4 regions of the Candidatus Brocadia sinica JPN1 genome follow, and region 4 is predicted to be linked to each of the others. Evidence: riboswitches for the same ligand, from Rfam matches in the RefSeq annotation. Region 4 holds a riboswitch; each other region holds the start of a gene.

Region 1 (3,544 bases), 930 kb from region 4:
AAGAGACGATTAGCGATGGACTCGGTGGCTTTACTACCGGCTGCGCCTTCAATAATGCCCTTGACAAGCTTTATACAACGGATTTTTCCAGTAATGTAGTGGTTGTTTATGATATTGCTCATCCTCACAATATCTTGCAAACAATTAATACTACAGGGGCGGGTACGGCGAGTAATGAATCGATATTGTTTGATAATGCCGGGAACTTTTACGTAGGGCATGCCGACGGCAATGGAGACATCCAAAAGTATGATGCAGCAGGAAATTTATTGGATGCTTATGATGTTGCAACTGAAGATCGAGGGTCTGACTGGATAGATCTGTCCTCTGATCAACACACAATGTTTTATACATCGGAGGGAAGACTTGTTAAGCGTTATGATGTGGCTAGCAAGACGCAACTCGCTGATTTCGCTGACGTTGGGGTCAGACCGTGTTACGCCCTTCGACTCCTCCCGCCAGGCGATGGAAGTGGGGGGCTTCTTGTTGCGGCCACTGGAGACATTAGACGTCTGGATGGCGCAGGCAATATAATACAAACCTATGATGCGCCGGGCGAGGATTGTTGGTTTGCCTTAAATCTGGATCCCAATGGCACATCGTTCTGGAGCGGAGATTTCTGTAGCAGTAATTTTTATAGGTTTAATATTGCAACAGGCGCAATCGAGGTTGGTCCCATCAACACAGGAACAGGAGGAAGCACCCTCTTTGGCATCTGCGTTGCCGGTGAGATCACCGTTGCAAAAGGGGAAAGCATTCAATTAACTCCCCTCTCTGCCACCAATCCTTTAGGCACAGACCATACCGTCACTGCAAGGGTGCAGGATGGCGATGGCAACCCTCTTGCGGGCGTTGTCGTGACCTTTACTGTCGTCTCCGGCCCGCATGCTGGGGTGACTGGCAATGATACAACGGATGCGAGTGGACAGGCCACATTCACCTACACGGGTACAGGGAGTACAACCGGTACCGACGTTATCGAGGCAAGTTTTGTGAATGATGCAGGTGATACCATAACATCAAATCAGGTCACGAAGACATGGGAAGAAGCTAATGCCATCGAACTCAAGTCCTTCAAGGCAAGGACGGGTTCCAACGGCAAAGTTGTCCTGACGTGGGAGACGGCCACGGAGGTAGACAACGCTGGCTTCAACCTTTACCGTGCCGAAAGTACGGACGGATCTTACGCCAAGATCAATAATACGCTGATTCCTGCTAAGGGCAATGCGGTCTCCGGAGCCGGATACAAATTTGTGGACAAGCCTGGCGATGGCGTATTCTACTACAAGCTAGAGGACATAGACTACAACGGGCAGAGCGCCTTACATGGTCCTATTGATAACGGTAAGCAGAAAACGAAACGGTCAAGACAGAAAGGTGAAACTGGCGCTGTCACTCCTGCATCGCCAGGTAAGGCCGGACTAGGTGATTAAGTGCATTTTTAAAGAACATTTAAGGGAAGTCAGATGCAGGAATCAAAATAGCGGAATAAAAAAACCGTAAGCGATCAGTTAGAAGCTGACGGTTACACAAAGAGTTTTGTAACATATGAAGGTTTATAAGCATTGAGCATTTTTCTTAAAGAAAGGAGGCATACCATGGAAGACACGAAATTACCCGTGTACGAGGCGCCAGAAGTGATTACTTACACCGACGAGGAGATATTTGAGAAGCTGGGGCCTGCGCATACAGGCACACTTGGGGCAGATCGCGCGTTTTAGGAGGTTGGAGGAGCGTGGGTGTCTCTGGTGTGGTTTCGCCGCCATTGACACCCACCGCAAGGTTATGGCAATAGTTCTCCAGGTCTCAGAGAACGCGGAACAAATTAATGAAAAACGAGAAGCGAAGAGCTGAAGCTTACAATGGTTTGTATCATATGCGCTTAAGGTTATACAGAGAAACTCTGCAAACCTTGCGGGCCACTTTGCTGTATCATGCGCCGACACTTCTTTTCATACTGCCAAGGCGTAAGAGGGAAGGGCTTCGGCAGCTTTGAATGTTCTTTTATTATCTTTCGATAATGGAAGCGATAGAATGCATCGCGATAAAGGCAAACCCTGAGCGATCAGGGGGCGCAAAGGAAAGGATCTTGGGCGCACAGGGAAGTGCGTCAACAAAAAGTGAATTTGTAAGACAACAAGGAAGTAGTCTCGGTTAAAGATAGCCTTGCCGCCGAAGATGTTTGTAAAAATATCTTTGTAGTAAGGCTTTTTTGTTTGAACAATAGGAAGAAAGGAGAGTGACGTGGGCACAGAATCTTGTTTAACAGTCGTTAAGCATGGTTTGTTATGCGCTGCGGCGGCTTGGGTTTCATTAGCGCCTCTGATGGAGGTGGCAAATAGCGCCTCTGCGGATACGAACTGGCAGACGAATACGGTTAATATCCAGGAGCGCTATGGCAAACTTCCCCTGCATTTTACCCAGAATAATGGGCAAATGGATACGAGGGTGCGGTTTTATGAGAAGGGGAGCGGGCATGCTACGTTCTTTACGGAAAGAGGGATGTATTTGTCTTTGGTGAATGCTGAAGTTGTAAGGCTTATCCCTTTAGGGGCCAGGAACAATCCGGAAATTACCGCAGAAGAATTGCTGGAGGGAAAAGTAAATTACCTTATTGGCAACGACCCTGGGAAATGGAAGACCAAGATACGCACTCATAAGGCAATTGTCTATAAGGATATTTATAAAGGCATAGACATGAAATTTTATGGAAACAACCGCCAGTTTGAGTATGATATCATCGTCAATCCAGGCGCAAACCCATCCCGTATACAGCTTTCATACAAAGGAATAGAGGATGTAAAGATAACAGAAGAAGGAAACATGGAGATAGGTCTCAAGGAAGGAAAACTGATCCAGAAGAAACCGTATGTGTATCAGGAGATACAGGGGAAGAAGGTGGAGGTAGACGGAAGGTTTGTAATCCGTGGCCACCGGTCATTCTCCGGGAAAGTATCAGATAATATGGACGCAAGAAACGGGCAGGGACAATGCCACATCTACGGCTTCCAGGTAGCATCCTATGATAAACGATACCCTCTCATCATTGACCCTATCCTGATCTATTCTACTTATCTGGGAGGAAGTCGTCCCGATTATGCCTATGGAATCGCCGTGGATAGCGCGGGGAATGCGTATGTTACCGGAAGGACATGGTCTCCGGACTTTCCCGTTGTAAATGCGATCGATAAAAGCCGCAATAAAAGTGAAGATGTTTTTATAACGAAACTCAATGCGGAAGGAACGGGCATTGTCTACTCCACCTACCTTGGAGGAAATGATCGGGATTATGGCTATGGAATCGCCGTGGATAGCGCGGGGAATGCGTATGTTGCCGGAAGGACAATATCTTCGGACTTTCCCGTCGTACATGCGATCGATGACAGCGGCAACGGAGAATATGACGCCTTCGTAACGAAACTCAATGCGGAAGGAACAAGCATTGTCTACTCCACCTACCTGGGAGGAAGTGATCGGGATCATGTTTATGGAATCGCCGTGGATAGCGCGAGGAATGCGTATATTGCCGGATGGACAATATCTT
Region 2 (3,544 bases), 1.7 Mb from region 4:
ATTAATATTTTTCTATCGCCTTGAAGATCGCAGAGATACAGGCAAAATCAATATGCGGCATGAAAATGCGGCACAGATGCCGCATTAATAAAAAAAATATTTGGTCAACTGAAGTGATTGCGAGGAGATTCTGAAACAAGTTCAGAATGAAAAATGAAAGACGCTGTCTTGCTGAATTTATTTCAGCATCACGTCCTAAGTCTGATGAAACTTCAATTGGCTAAATAGTTACAAAAATTACTCGTATTTGGTCCGGAAGGCACGTGCATCCAGGTTGTATTTTTGGAGAAGCCTTTGAAGAGTCCGCCGGTCCTTTCTTGCGGCTTTTGCGGCGTGTGTAATGTTCCCTTCGTGGGTAATAAGGAGATTTGTTAGATATGACCGTTCGAACTGACTGACGGCCTGTATCTTGACCTTTTGTAAGGACTGATCTGTTACCAGAAGATCAGATGCCGTAATGAATGGACTGAAAGCCCCCTTCTTCTCTTCTCGTAAAGAACAGTCTTCCAATAACTCTCTTTCGTCATGCGGAAGAAGGTCGATATCGTCAGGTTTGAGGATAGAAGAAGTGCATAAAACTGCGGCACGCTGCATTACCCCTTCCAGCTCACGCACATTCCCTGGCCAATGATAGTGAATCAGCTTTTGTACTGTACCTTCCGAAAGATGCCGTAAACCCCGGCGATTCTGCCTTGCGTAACGGGTAAAAAAGTGGTTAGCAAGGAGGGGAATATCGCTAACCCGTTCACGGAGAGGGGGAAGTGTGAGTGAAAGAACATTCAGACGATAATAAAGATCCTCCCGAAAGCGTTTGGCTTCTACAAGATACCTGAGATCGCTGTTGGTTGCGGCAATGATCCGGACATTTGCAACCCTGCTCTTTGAAGAACCAAGATGCCGATACTCTTTGTCCTGCAGGAAACGAAGGAGTTTAATCTGTGCGGAATAGCTAAGGGCATCTACCTCGTCGAGGAAAAGAGTGCCTCCTTCCGCTTCCGCTACAAGCCCTTTCTCTGCGGTAGAGGCATCGGTAAAAGCGCCCTTTGCATGCCCGAAAAGCTCATTCTCAATAAGGTGGTCCGGCAGGGCACCGCAATTAACCGGAATAAACGGTTTTCCATGTCTGTGGCTATTGTAGTGGATTGCCCGGGCAATAAGTTCTTTCCCGGTTCCTGTCTCCCCGTAAATTATGACTGTTGCATCAGACCAGGCAAGGGATGGAATTTTCTCAATCACGCGAAGGAAGGGTTTCGATTGCCCAATCAGGTGTTCCCGGTGGGACATTTTTTTTACTACTTCAGCCCTGGGAAAAGCACTTGTCTCATTCTTCCGCTGGACAAGCCGCAATATACGCGGAGCCAGATCTATTTCTTTGAAAGGATAAGAGATAAAGTCATCCAGCCCACTTTCGAGGCATTGGAAAACACCCCGTGCAGTATTTTCCCCCTCACAGAAAAGACCGACGACTAAACTCTGTTCCCAATGTTTTCTTACATGAAGGAGAACCTCTATGAAGGATTCAACGGGAGAGGACCGAAGAAAAATGAGGCTGGGTGAAGGGTCTATGGGACCCGGCGGAAAGTGCGAAATGATTTGAATAGAAGTTTCTTTGTGAGGAAGGATATTCCCAATGAGTTTTGAAAATTGCCCAAGATTTCCTTCCGGAGAAGAAATTGGATTAATATCTAAAATCAAAATATTAGTAAAGATCGTTTTTTTCTTCATCTTTAAAATAAAAAAGCCTTACTGCAAAGATATTTACTGAAAAACATCTCCGGCAGTAAGGCTGTCTTTTTCTGAATTAAGGCTGTCTTCTTTATCCCTACTTCCCTGTAAGTCTAAAGACCCTTTACTTTGCGTCCCCTGATCACTCAGGGTTTGCCTTTATCGCTTTGTTTTTATCAATTATGGACAAATTGTATTACAACATCATCTATATGTCAATTCGGAAATGTGACCAAACGCCATCACCATTGGAAATTCCTTAACTGTAAAATAGACACAAAAAAGAACGGTGTCAACTACTTTATTTTTTATTTGTTAGATAAAGTGGTTGCGGAGTGAAAAATCCCAAAGGGTCTTATCGAATAATTAATGTTTAGCAAACTTCAATTAGTTAAATGTCCCTCCTTTTATTGATTCTGATCTTGTTTATTGTTCTTAAATTAGGGTCAATAGGTAACCTGCCATCGAACTCCCAATCACGACCCATAAGGAATGCACTCTTTTCAATACGAATATAACCGCAACACTCACGAGTGCAATTAACCAGGTCTGCCAGTTAATAAGACTGACACGGGCAAGTTGTATTACCGCAACCGCCATGATCGCTACTGCCCCTATGTTGACTGAATCAAGAAAATATGACAACCACTTTGAAGTCCTCATCTTCGGAATGAACGGATTCAACATAGCTACGAAGAAAAAAGACGGTAAAAACATGCCAACTGTTGCAAGTATGGCGCCTTTTATTCCGATAATCTGATAACCGACAAAGGTAACTGCACTTGAAACCGGTCCGGGAGTAAATTGCCCGACAGCAATGGCATCGACAAGTTGTTGTTGGGTAAGCCACCCTAACCGGTCAATGAGTTCATCGTGAAGATAAGCAATTAACACATAACCGCTGCCAAAAAGCACAGATCCGATTTTCAGGAATACCAAAAAGAGTTTAACAAGCGATACGTTGCCAGCAACGTGTCCCGTGGTAAGTGCTGTTGCTGTAATCGCCGTCTTTAAATGTCCTGGTTTTCCTGACAAGAGAAGCAAAGGAAAAAGAGATTCTTTCATACCGCTCTTGTTTTGAACGAGGAAAAGCCAGAACATTCCAAGGAGTCCGAATGCAAGGAGGATGAGCACCTCACTCATACCCGCAAGAGAGGCAACCATCACTGCTGCACCGATTATACCCAACTGCCAGTTTTTCAAGGCCTTCTTGCCAAACCTGTATACCGCATTAATGATAATAGCAAGCACAGCCGGTCTTATGCCGTACCAGAATGGCTTGATATCAGGAATAGTACCATATCGCTGGTAAAACCAGGCGATAGCTCCTGTTATTAGTGTCGCCGGGATGATGAAACCCATGCCTGCAACAATCATACCCGGCAATCCTGCCCTGTGGTATCCACAGTGCATTGCCATCTCGGTTGAATTAGGACCAGGGATCAGGTTGGTTGCACCTATGAGATCCAGAAAGTGTTCTCTGGACATCCATTTCTTTTTACTGACGACCTCATGCTCCATCATGGCGATATGTGCAGCTGGCCCGCCGAATCCAATGATGCCGAGTTTAAAAAAAACGCCGGCTAGTTCCTTCAAGTGTGTTAATAGATCTCTCTTCCCCTTCACGCTATAACTCCTGGTGTTTATCTGCCATACCTTTTAAGTCTGAACATTTCTTTCTTCAAATCTTTCATCAAAAATCCTTTAATACACTAAACCAAATCCTGGTATCGAATTCATCTCTTTCGATCACAGGAAATTCTACTCCCGGCATGAGCCAAAAGTCGCGACCGAGATTCCATCTGGCACCAGGAAGAAT
Region 3 (3,544 bases), 940 kb from region 4:
CTTGGTAGATGATTTGCTGGCAACCGGCGGAACCATGGCCGCCTGCTGTAAACTGGTCGAATCTCTTGGCGGGAACATTGTGGGATGTGCCTTTTTGATTGAGCTGACATTTCTTAATGGCAAGAAGGCCTTAGATAACTACGACATATTTTCAGTTATCAGATACTGAAAAACATTTCAAACCCAATCTTCTGATTCGTTTCCCAAGCCGCATGAAAAAAACTCTTTGGTCTCAGTTATTTTAAAGTTATTTCAATCGATTGGCCTTCCTTCCATATTTGATTGAATATCTTTGCATTCTTCAACGCATCCATTACCTGTTTTTCAATCCACATAACTACATCACTATAACCGCAGCTAAAACATCTTACCATCCATGGAACTTTCATCGTTTTTACCATTACTGAAACAGCTTCACCATCACAATTCGGACATTTGGTTGAAGAAATGACTGCCTTATATTTTTCCCCGATTTCTTTATTCGAAAAATGTTCTGACATTTTTATACTCCTAGAGAAGGATTTGCATATCAAATCGCTGTACTACACAACAAAACCTATCACTGAAAAGTTTCCGGCTGTCTATTTTTCTGAGCTTTTCATGTAAGTCTGAATCCTCAATGGTCTTTTCGGCAATAATCATGGTGGGCGCTACTGGATTCGAACCCCTGATCCCTTGCGCGCGAATTAATAAAAACCAGTTTAGCCGTTTTTAGGTTTAGTTTCAAGTAATTTGTTTTGTCTGACGGATAAGCAAAACCGGGAAAGGCTATTTTAAGCCAGTTTCCGGCTATTTTGTGATCTTGTGTTCACATCTTGTTCACACCCTTAAACGGATGTTCGCCTCAAGGCATTTCTCCATACATCTCGATTTTGTTCTTGACATACAACGATATTCGTGTTATGGTACGCCGGAAATTGGTGAAAAATATACGATAAAGGCAAACCCTGAGTGATCAGGGGACGCAAAGTAACAGGATCTCTGGTATACCCGGCGAACTAGCGAACAGACAGACAGCCTTACTGCCGAAGATGTTTGGAAAAAATCTTTGCAGTAAGGCTTTTTTGTTTGGTTTTCCACTCTATACTCATCTGCGCCCAAAATGGAAATTTACAACATATGAACACAACGAAACCTCTTCGTAAACCAGGCATTATTGTACAGGATATTGGACATGAGACCTTGCTGTACAATGTCCGGGGAAAGGCGGTGCATATCCTTAATCCCACCGCAAGACTTATCTGGGAACTGTGTGATGGTGTGCATACGGTAGCGGAGATAGAGCAGGCGATCAGATCGAAATTTTCTATGGTCAGTGAACATGCTGTGTCAGGAGATATTCAAAGAACATTGGAGGTCTTCGCAAGCAAAGGTGTGTTGGAGAATAAGGCATGAGGTTATCGTCCATGGTAAATACCGAAAACAATAAGGCCCGTGCCGCAACTCCTGAGGTGTACTTTTACATCTTAGAGTATAAGTGTGTCATGACACACTTATGTGTAGGCACACTTGTGTGACATGGCACGCTTTTTATCTATGTTGTTTGAATAATTCCATGGATGTTTGTTTTTGTCATTATGATCATAATTTATTTCAAAAAGAAGTCTTATAACTAAAAAGCTCATCAATACTCTTGCCTGTTTAAGTTTGGCCTTATTATTGCTAGTTAATTATTGAATACATCACGATAAAGGTAAACCTTGAGCGATCAGGGGGCGCAAAGTAAAGGGTCTTTACAAGCCGCTTAAACGGTTTAAACAGTTTAAACCGTTTACTGAAAGACAGCCTTACTGCCGAAGATGTTTGGAAAAAATCTTTGCAGTAAGGCTTTTTTGTTTGGTTTTAAGGGAAAATTTAGCATAGAACGAACCATACGTAAGCAGTCAATGGTCAGCTATCAGTGGTCAGTTTGCAACGAAAAGGCTGGCTGGTGGCTGAAGGCTCAGATTGATCGAGAGAATTTTTTATCATAGAAAGGAGTATACCATGGAAGACACAAAATTACCCGTGTACGAGGCGCCAGAAGTGATTACTTACACCGACGAGGAGATATTTGAGAAGCTGGGGCCTGCGCATACAGGCACACTTGGGGCAGATCGCGCGTTTTAGGAAGTTGGAGGAGCGTGGGTGTCTCTGGTGTGGTTTCGCCGCCATTGACACCCACCGCAAGGTTATGGCAATAGTTCTCCAGGTTGCAGAGAATGCGGAGAAAACAAATTAATGAAAAAAAGTATTGTCTTTTAATTGAGCGGAGGGGAATATGAGGCCAAAAAGTATGATTCTCGTGATTACCCTTGCAATTATTGGCGTATCGATGGCATTGAAGGGTAGTTTAATCGCTGGCTCCCTGACGTCGGTTGACATACAGAAAGGCACGGAGGCAATCGGGAAATTTCTCGATTGCGTAAACGATAAAATTAAAACAAAGGGAGCAATTGATATTTCCGATACCGTAGAGTGTCTGGAGGATTGCTGCACAGCAACACTCACGATGAGCGAAGATAGTGCACAAGCGGCTTGCTTTTTAGGGGGGGCCAACGGCACCGGCACCTGTCAACTTCCGCGGGTGATTCTGAAATGCCCCGGACCTCCCCAGATGGAGCTGTCATACCTGTTGTGTGGGACAGGCAGCGCGGGAGCTGATAACGTAATCGGCGGCAATCGGGTCGAAATCGGCGTTGTGGTGGGAGAAACCGGCAGCGGGACGGTGATGGTGATGGCTGATGTCCCGGTCCCTCCGGGCACAAGCAATAACATTGAAAATGTGATTAGCGTTGGCACCGCCACCTCCCGCGGCACGAAGGGATGCAACGCTTGTCATGGGGACGCGGGTATGAAAGCCAATGTGGGAGAACCGCAGCTTTCTGAACGCATTGAGGCTTTTGGCACAATCGATGATCCGCAGAACGCACGGAATCCATCGTTCATTATTGACACGGACGATTGCCAGGTGCAGGAGAAAATCAATGGCCTCCCTCTGGGGAACTTGAATGGCGTCGGCGTAAAGAAACAGACCCTTGCCGAGATTTGCGACTGCATTGACATGGCGGCAATAGGCGGCACTGTGACGGCGCAGGTGAAGAATCTGTGCCAGGAGCTCGAAAATTATCAAAAAAACCGAGGCATTTCTTCCGGGACTTGTACACCGTGTATATCACCGGCGCCAACGCCTTCGCCAACGGGCACCCCAACGGCCATTACCCTGGCTTACTTCAGCGCTAAGGCGGGCAAAAATGGCAGCGTTATTCTGACATGGGAAACAGTTACGGAGGTCGGCAATGCCGGCTTTAACCTTTACCGGGCAAAGACAGAGAATGGCGAATACAAGAAGATCAATGATACGTTCATCCCTGCCCAGGGCAATGCCGTATCCGGAGCCAGCTACAGCTATGCGGACATGCCGGGCAGAGGCGCTTTCTATTACAAGCTGGAGGATGTAGACGAGACCGGGGTAAACGCTATGCATGGCCCTGAAAAGGTGAGGGTGAAGTCGGGGACAGGAAATAATGTGTTGCACCGTTCAAAGAAAGCAAGGCGTTAGTAG
Region 4 (3,544 bases):
GGAGTTCTTTCAACGGTAAACGAACAGGCATCTACAGAGGTATTTGAGAAAGATTGTTTGATTCATCTGGGTACCTGCGTTTCACTTGTTAAAGGAAGTATCGGAAAGGCCAATGAAAAATGCATTTCCTATAAGATAACGATGCCGGATGGTAAAAAAACAGAAAATTCGCTTTCTTATGGGAACCTGAGCGTCTTCCCCTTGGGCATTGATCAGACAGCGGAAATTGAGGTCATACCGGCAAAAGGTTTTGATGTCGGCGCAGGAAAAGGGAAACCTATTGTGAAGAAGGTTTTTGGCGGAGTTGTAGGGGTAGTTATCGATGCCCGGGGCAGACCTATCACCCTAGCAAAAGATAAGGCATCAAGAGTGGAGCAACTACAACGATGGACCAAGGCCATTGACGCGTACCCAGAATAAAAAACCTTTCATTCTGGATTCAGATAAACACAGACTTCGGCGTAAGCTCAGTCGAACAATTATCAGGATATCAGATACAGATAAAAAAAACACATTGATAAGATTATGAATCATTTAATTCCCAATATACTATGACTCACGCTTATACACCCGGCTTACGCATATCTGAAAGAACCAGGGTCACAAGCCAACGTGTCCTTCCGTTACGGGGTGATGTTATCGTCGGAAAGGGTGATACTCTCAAGGCAGAGGATGTAGTAGCCAGTACCCATTTGCCTGGTAAGATACACGCCATTAATGCCGTAAATCGGTTGGGTATCCAACCTAAGGACATCAGAGAATATATGTTAAAAAAAGAAGGTGACGCAGTCCGGAAGGACGAGATCATCGCCGAGACAAAGCCATGGATTAAAATACTGAAGACCGTCCTGCTTTCACCTATAACAGGAACGATTGAAACCATATCAACAGTAACGGGACAAGTTCTCCTGCGGGAAACTCCAAAACCAATTCAAGTGTTCGCCTTCGTGGACGGCACGGTCACAGAGGTCATGGAAAAAGAGGGTGTAGTTATGGAAACAACTGCAACCTTCATTCAGGGCATCTTTGGGGTAGGTGGTGAAACAGTAGGTGAACTCGTGATTGCGGTTAATAAGTCCGATGATATACTTACTACCGACTGCATACTGCCCACTCATAAGGACAAAATTATCGTGGGGGGGTCTTTTATCCAACACGATGCTATGGACAAGGCAAGAAAGATAGGAGTAAAAGGCATCATCGTTGGTGGGCTTGACGACAAAAATCTCAAGAAATTGCTTGGATACGACCTTGGAGTAGCCATTACGGGCTCAGAAGAAATCGGTATTACTCTCATTATTACCGAAGGTTTTGGTCAGATACAGATGGCACAAAGGACATTCGAGCTTTTAAAATCCCGCTCGGGCGCTAAAACCTCTATTAATGGCGCTACGCAGATCCGTGCGGGTGTAGTAAGACCAGAAATTATCATACCTTATTCAAACAAGACAGCCAAAGAAGAATTAGACAAGCCACTCGACAGAGGCATGGAAATTGGGGACACCATAAGGGTCATCCGTGTACCTTATTTTGGAAAGATCGGCAAGATCAAGGCACTCCCCTTTTCTCCCCTGACCATCGAAACCGAGGCCACAGTACGCATCCTCGAGGTCGAGTTTCCCGATGGTTCCACAGCCATTGTCCCACGGGCAAATGTGGAGATGATTGAGACATAAAAATTTTTTTTATTGACTTAAGGGTAATCTGTGAAATAAAATGCTCTTCACAATCCGATAAAGGCAAACCCTGAGCGATCAGGGGGCGCAAAGTAAATGGGTCTTTAAGTTACAAGGAAGTAACGCGAGAAAGATAGCCTTACTGCCGAAGATGTTTATCGAATAAACATTTTTGCAGTAAGGCTTTTTTTTGCCGTTCAAAGCTTCATTTTTGAGATAACTTTATCTCTATGAGTGCCAATTATTAAGAAATTGTCGAGAGGTTACCTTTCGGAGGCTTAAATCTTGCCGGCAGTACAAAAGAACATATTTCAGCATGGAGTGAGGATATTTATCATATGAACTCATTAAGTTACAATTTTGATCTGATACGGCACCTCGTGCGTTGCGATTTTGCTGTGCGCTATAAGGGTTCGGTTCTGGGCGTACTATGGTCACCCATGCTCCCCTTAGCTCAATTGCTGGTGTTGGTTTTTCTCTTCCAGAAAGTTGTTCCGCTAAACATTGATGCTTACCCGGCTTTCGTTTTCAGTGCGTTACTACCGTGGACATGGTTTAGTACGTGTCTTAGTTCATCTGGTAGTCTTTTGATCAACAATCGTGGTTTGGTTCGGAGGCCTAATTTTACACCAGCAACCCTTATAATTACCAACACCTTGTCAAACATGCTAAACTATTTAGTAGTCCTGCCAATACTTTTTGTTATGTTAGCCATCTATGATAAAACTATGACATTGGCCCTTCTGATTCTTCCATTGCTGATATTGATTCAGGGTGTATTAATAGTTGGCCTAAGCCTGATCATCGCTATGCTAAACGTCTTTTATCGTGATGTGCAGCACATTATGAGCATAGTACTTATGCTTCTCTTTTACATGACACCAGTTTTTTACCAGCCGCAGGCAGTCAGTGAAAATTTCCGTATTTTATACATGTTTAGCCCGATTGCGGTGCTGATACAAGGCTACCGAGCGATTTTTTTTTACGGTACGTTCCCTGAATGGAGATCGCTCCTGTTTGCGGGCACAACAAGTATCTTCGTATGCGTCTCTGGTTACCTTCTTTACAGGTTTTTTCTTCATGATATTATTGATACCATCTAGTATGTTTGAGGTACAAAAATACGTTTCCAGGAAAAAACTATAGTATTATGACTATTCTAAAGATATAGTTTTGCATCAGAAACGAACTTATTTCAATATACTTCCATCGTCAGACTTAAGAGTATAATATGTCTGCAGTTCTAACAGTGAACTCTGTCTCAAAACGCTACCGGATTCAACGCAATCGTCCGGTTACCCTCAAAGAGTCAATAATCAGACGGTTTACAGGCCGTTACAACAGAGACAATGACTTTTGGGCGCTGCGTGATGTCACTTTTTCTGTGGAACAGGGACGGGCGCTGGGCATTGTTGGTCATAACGGTGCAGGAAAAAGCACCTTACTGCGTTTACTGTGCGGTCTGGGAAGACCTACCACCGGATGTATCCGTCGTGTAGGTCAAGTTAGTGGATTGCTTGAACTGGGAAGTGGATTCCATCCTGAGATGACCGGTCGAGAAAATCTTATGACGGGGGGCATCCTGAGCGGCCTTACAAGACGCCAGGTGCTGGCAAGGGAGGAAGAAATTGTTGCCTTTGCTGAACTGGAAGAATTCATTGATCAGCCGGTTAGAACTTACTCTAACGGCATGTATTTGAGGCTTGCCTTTGCCACAACCATCCATTTCGATCCTGACGTTTTGATCATTGATGAAGTGCTGGCGGTTGGCGATTCCCGTTTTCAGAAGAAATGCCTTGAACGATTGGCAGCTTTTCGAGCATCAGATAAAACCACAATCCTGACATCGCATGATTCTGGCCAGATCA

What was found. A riboswitch is a leader RNA that binds a small molecule or an ion and turns the genes downstream of it on or off. The one in region 4 is predicted to bind cyclic di-GMP.
Region 1: another riboswitch for cyclic di-GMP. It lies ahead of BROSI_RS03585 (DUF7948 domain-containing protein); the one in region 4 lies ahead of BROSI_RS07690 (ABC transporter permease).
Region 2: another riboswitch for cyclic di-GMP. It lies ahead of BROSI_RS15830 (sigma-54 dependent transcriptional regulator); the one in region 4 lies ahead of BROSI_RS07690 (ABC transporter permease).
Region 3: another riboswitch for cyclic di-GMP. It lies ahead of BROSI_RS03570 (PqqD family protein); the one in region 4 lies ahead of BROSI_RS07690 (ABC transporter permease).

Annotation. Positions count from the first base shown of each region.
Region 1 covers NZ_BAFN01000001.1:795,284-798,827, forward strand. Annotated here, with positions in the region: gene BROSI_RS03580 (Ig-like domain-containing protein) at 1-1,433, shown strand, start outside; gene BROSI_RS20965 (hypothetical protein) at 1,599-1,721, shown strand; cyclic di-GMP riboswitch class I at 2,040-2,177, shown strand; gene BROSI_RS03585 (DUF7948 domain-containing protein) at 2,245-3,544, shown strand, end outside.
Region 2 covers NZ_BAFN01000001.1:3,461,156-3,464,699, reverse strand. Annotated here, with positions in the region: gene BROSI_RS15830 (sigma-54 dependent transcriptional regulator) at 238-1,725, opposite strand; cyclic di-GMP riboswitch class I at 1,774-1,893, opposite strand; gene chrA (chromate efflux transporter) at 2,161-3,351, opposite strand; gene BROSI_RS15820 (transporter) at 3,419-3,544, opposite strand, start outside.
Region 3 covers NZ_BAFN01000001.1:791,475-795,018, forward strand. Annotated here, with positions in the region: gene BROSI_RS03560 (adenine phosphoribosyltransferase) at 1-169, shown strand, start outside; gene BROSI_RS03565 (hypothetical protein) at 237-500, opposite strand; cyclic di-GMP riboswitch class I at 930-1,030, shown strand; gene BROSI_RS03570 (PqqD family protein) at 1,120-1,395, shown strand; cyclic di-GMP riboswitch class I at 1,683-1,798, shown strand; gene BROSI_RS20960 (hypothetical protein) at 1,987-2,109, shown strand; gene BROSI_RS03575 (hypothetical protein) at 2,261-3,541, shown strand.
Region 4 covers NZ_BAFN01000001.1:1,728,222-1,731,765, reverse strand. Annotated here, with positions in the region: gene BROSI_RS07700 (glutamate mutase L) at 1-420, shown strand, start outside; gene BROSI_RS07695 (hypothetical protein) at 552-1,676, shown strand; cyclic di-GMP riboswitch class I at 1,729-1,826, shown strand; gene BROSI_RS07690 (ABC transporter permease) at 2,015-2,779, shown strand; gene BROSI_RS07685 (ABC transporter ATP-binding protein) at 2,908-3,544, shown strand, end outside.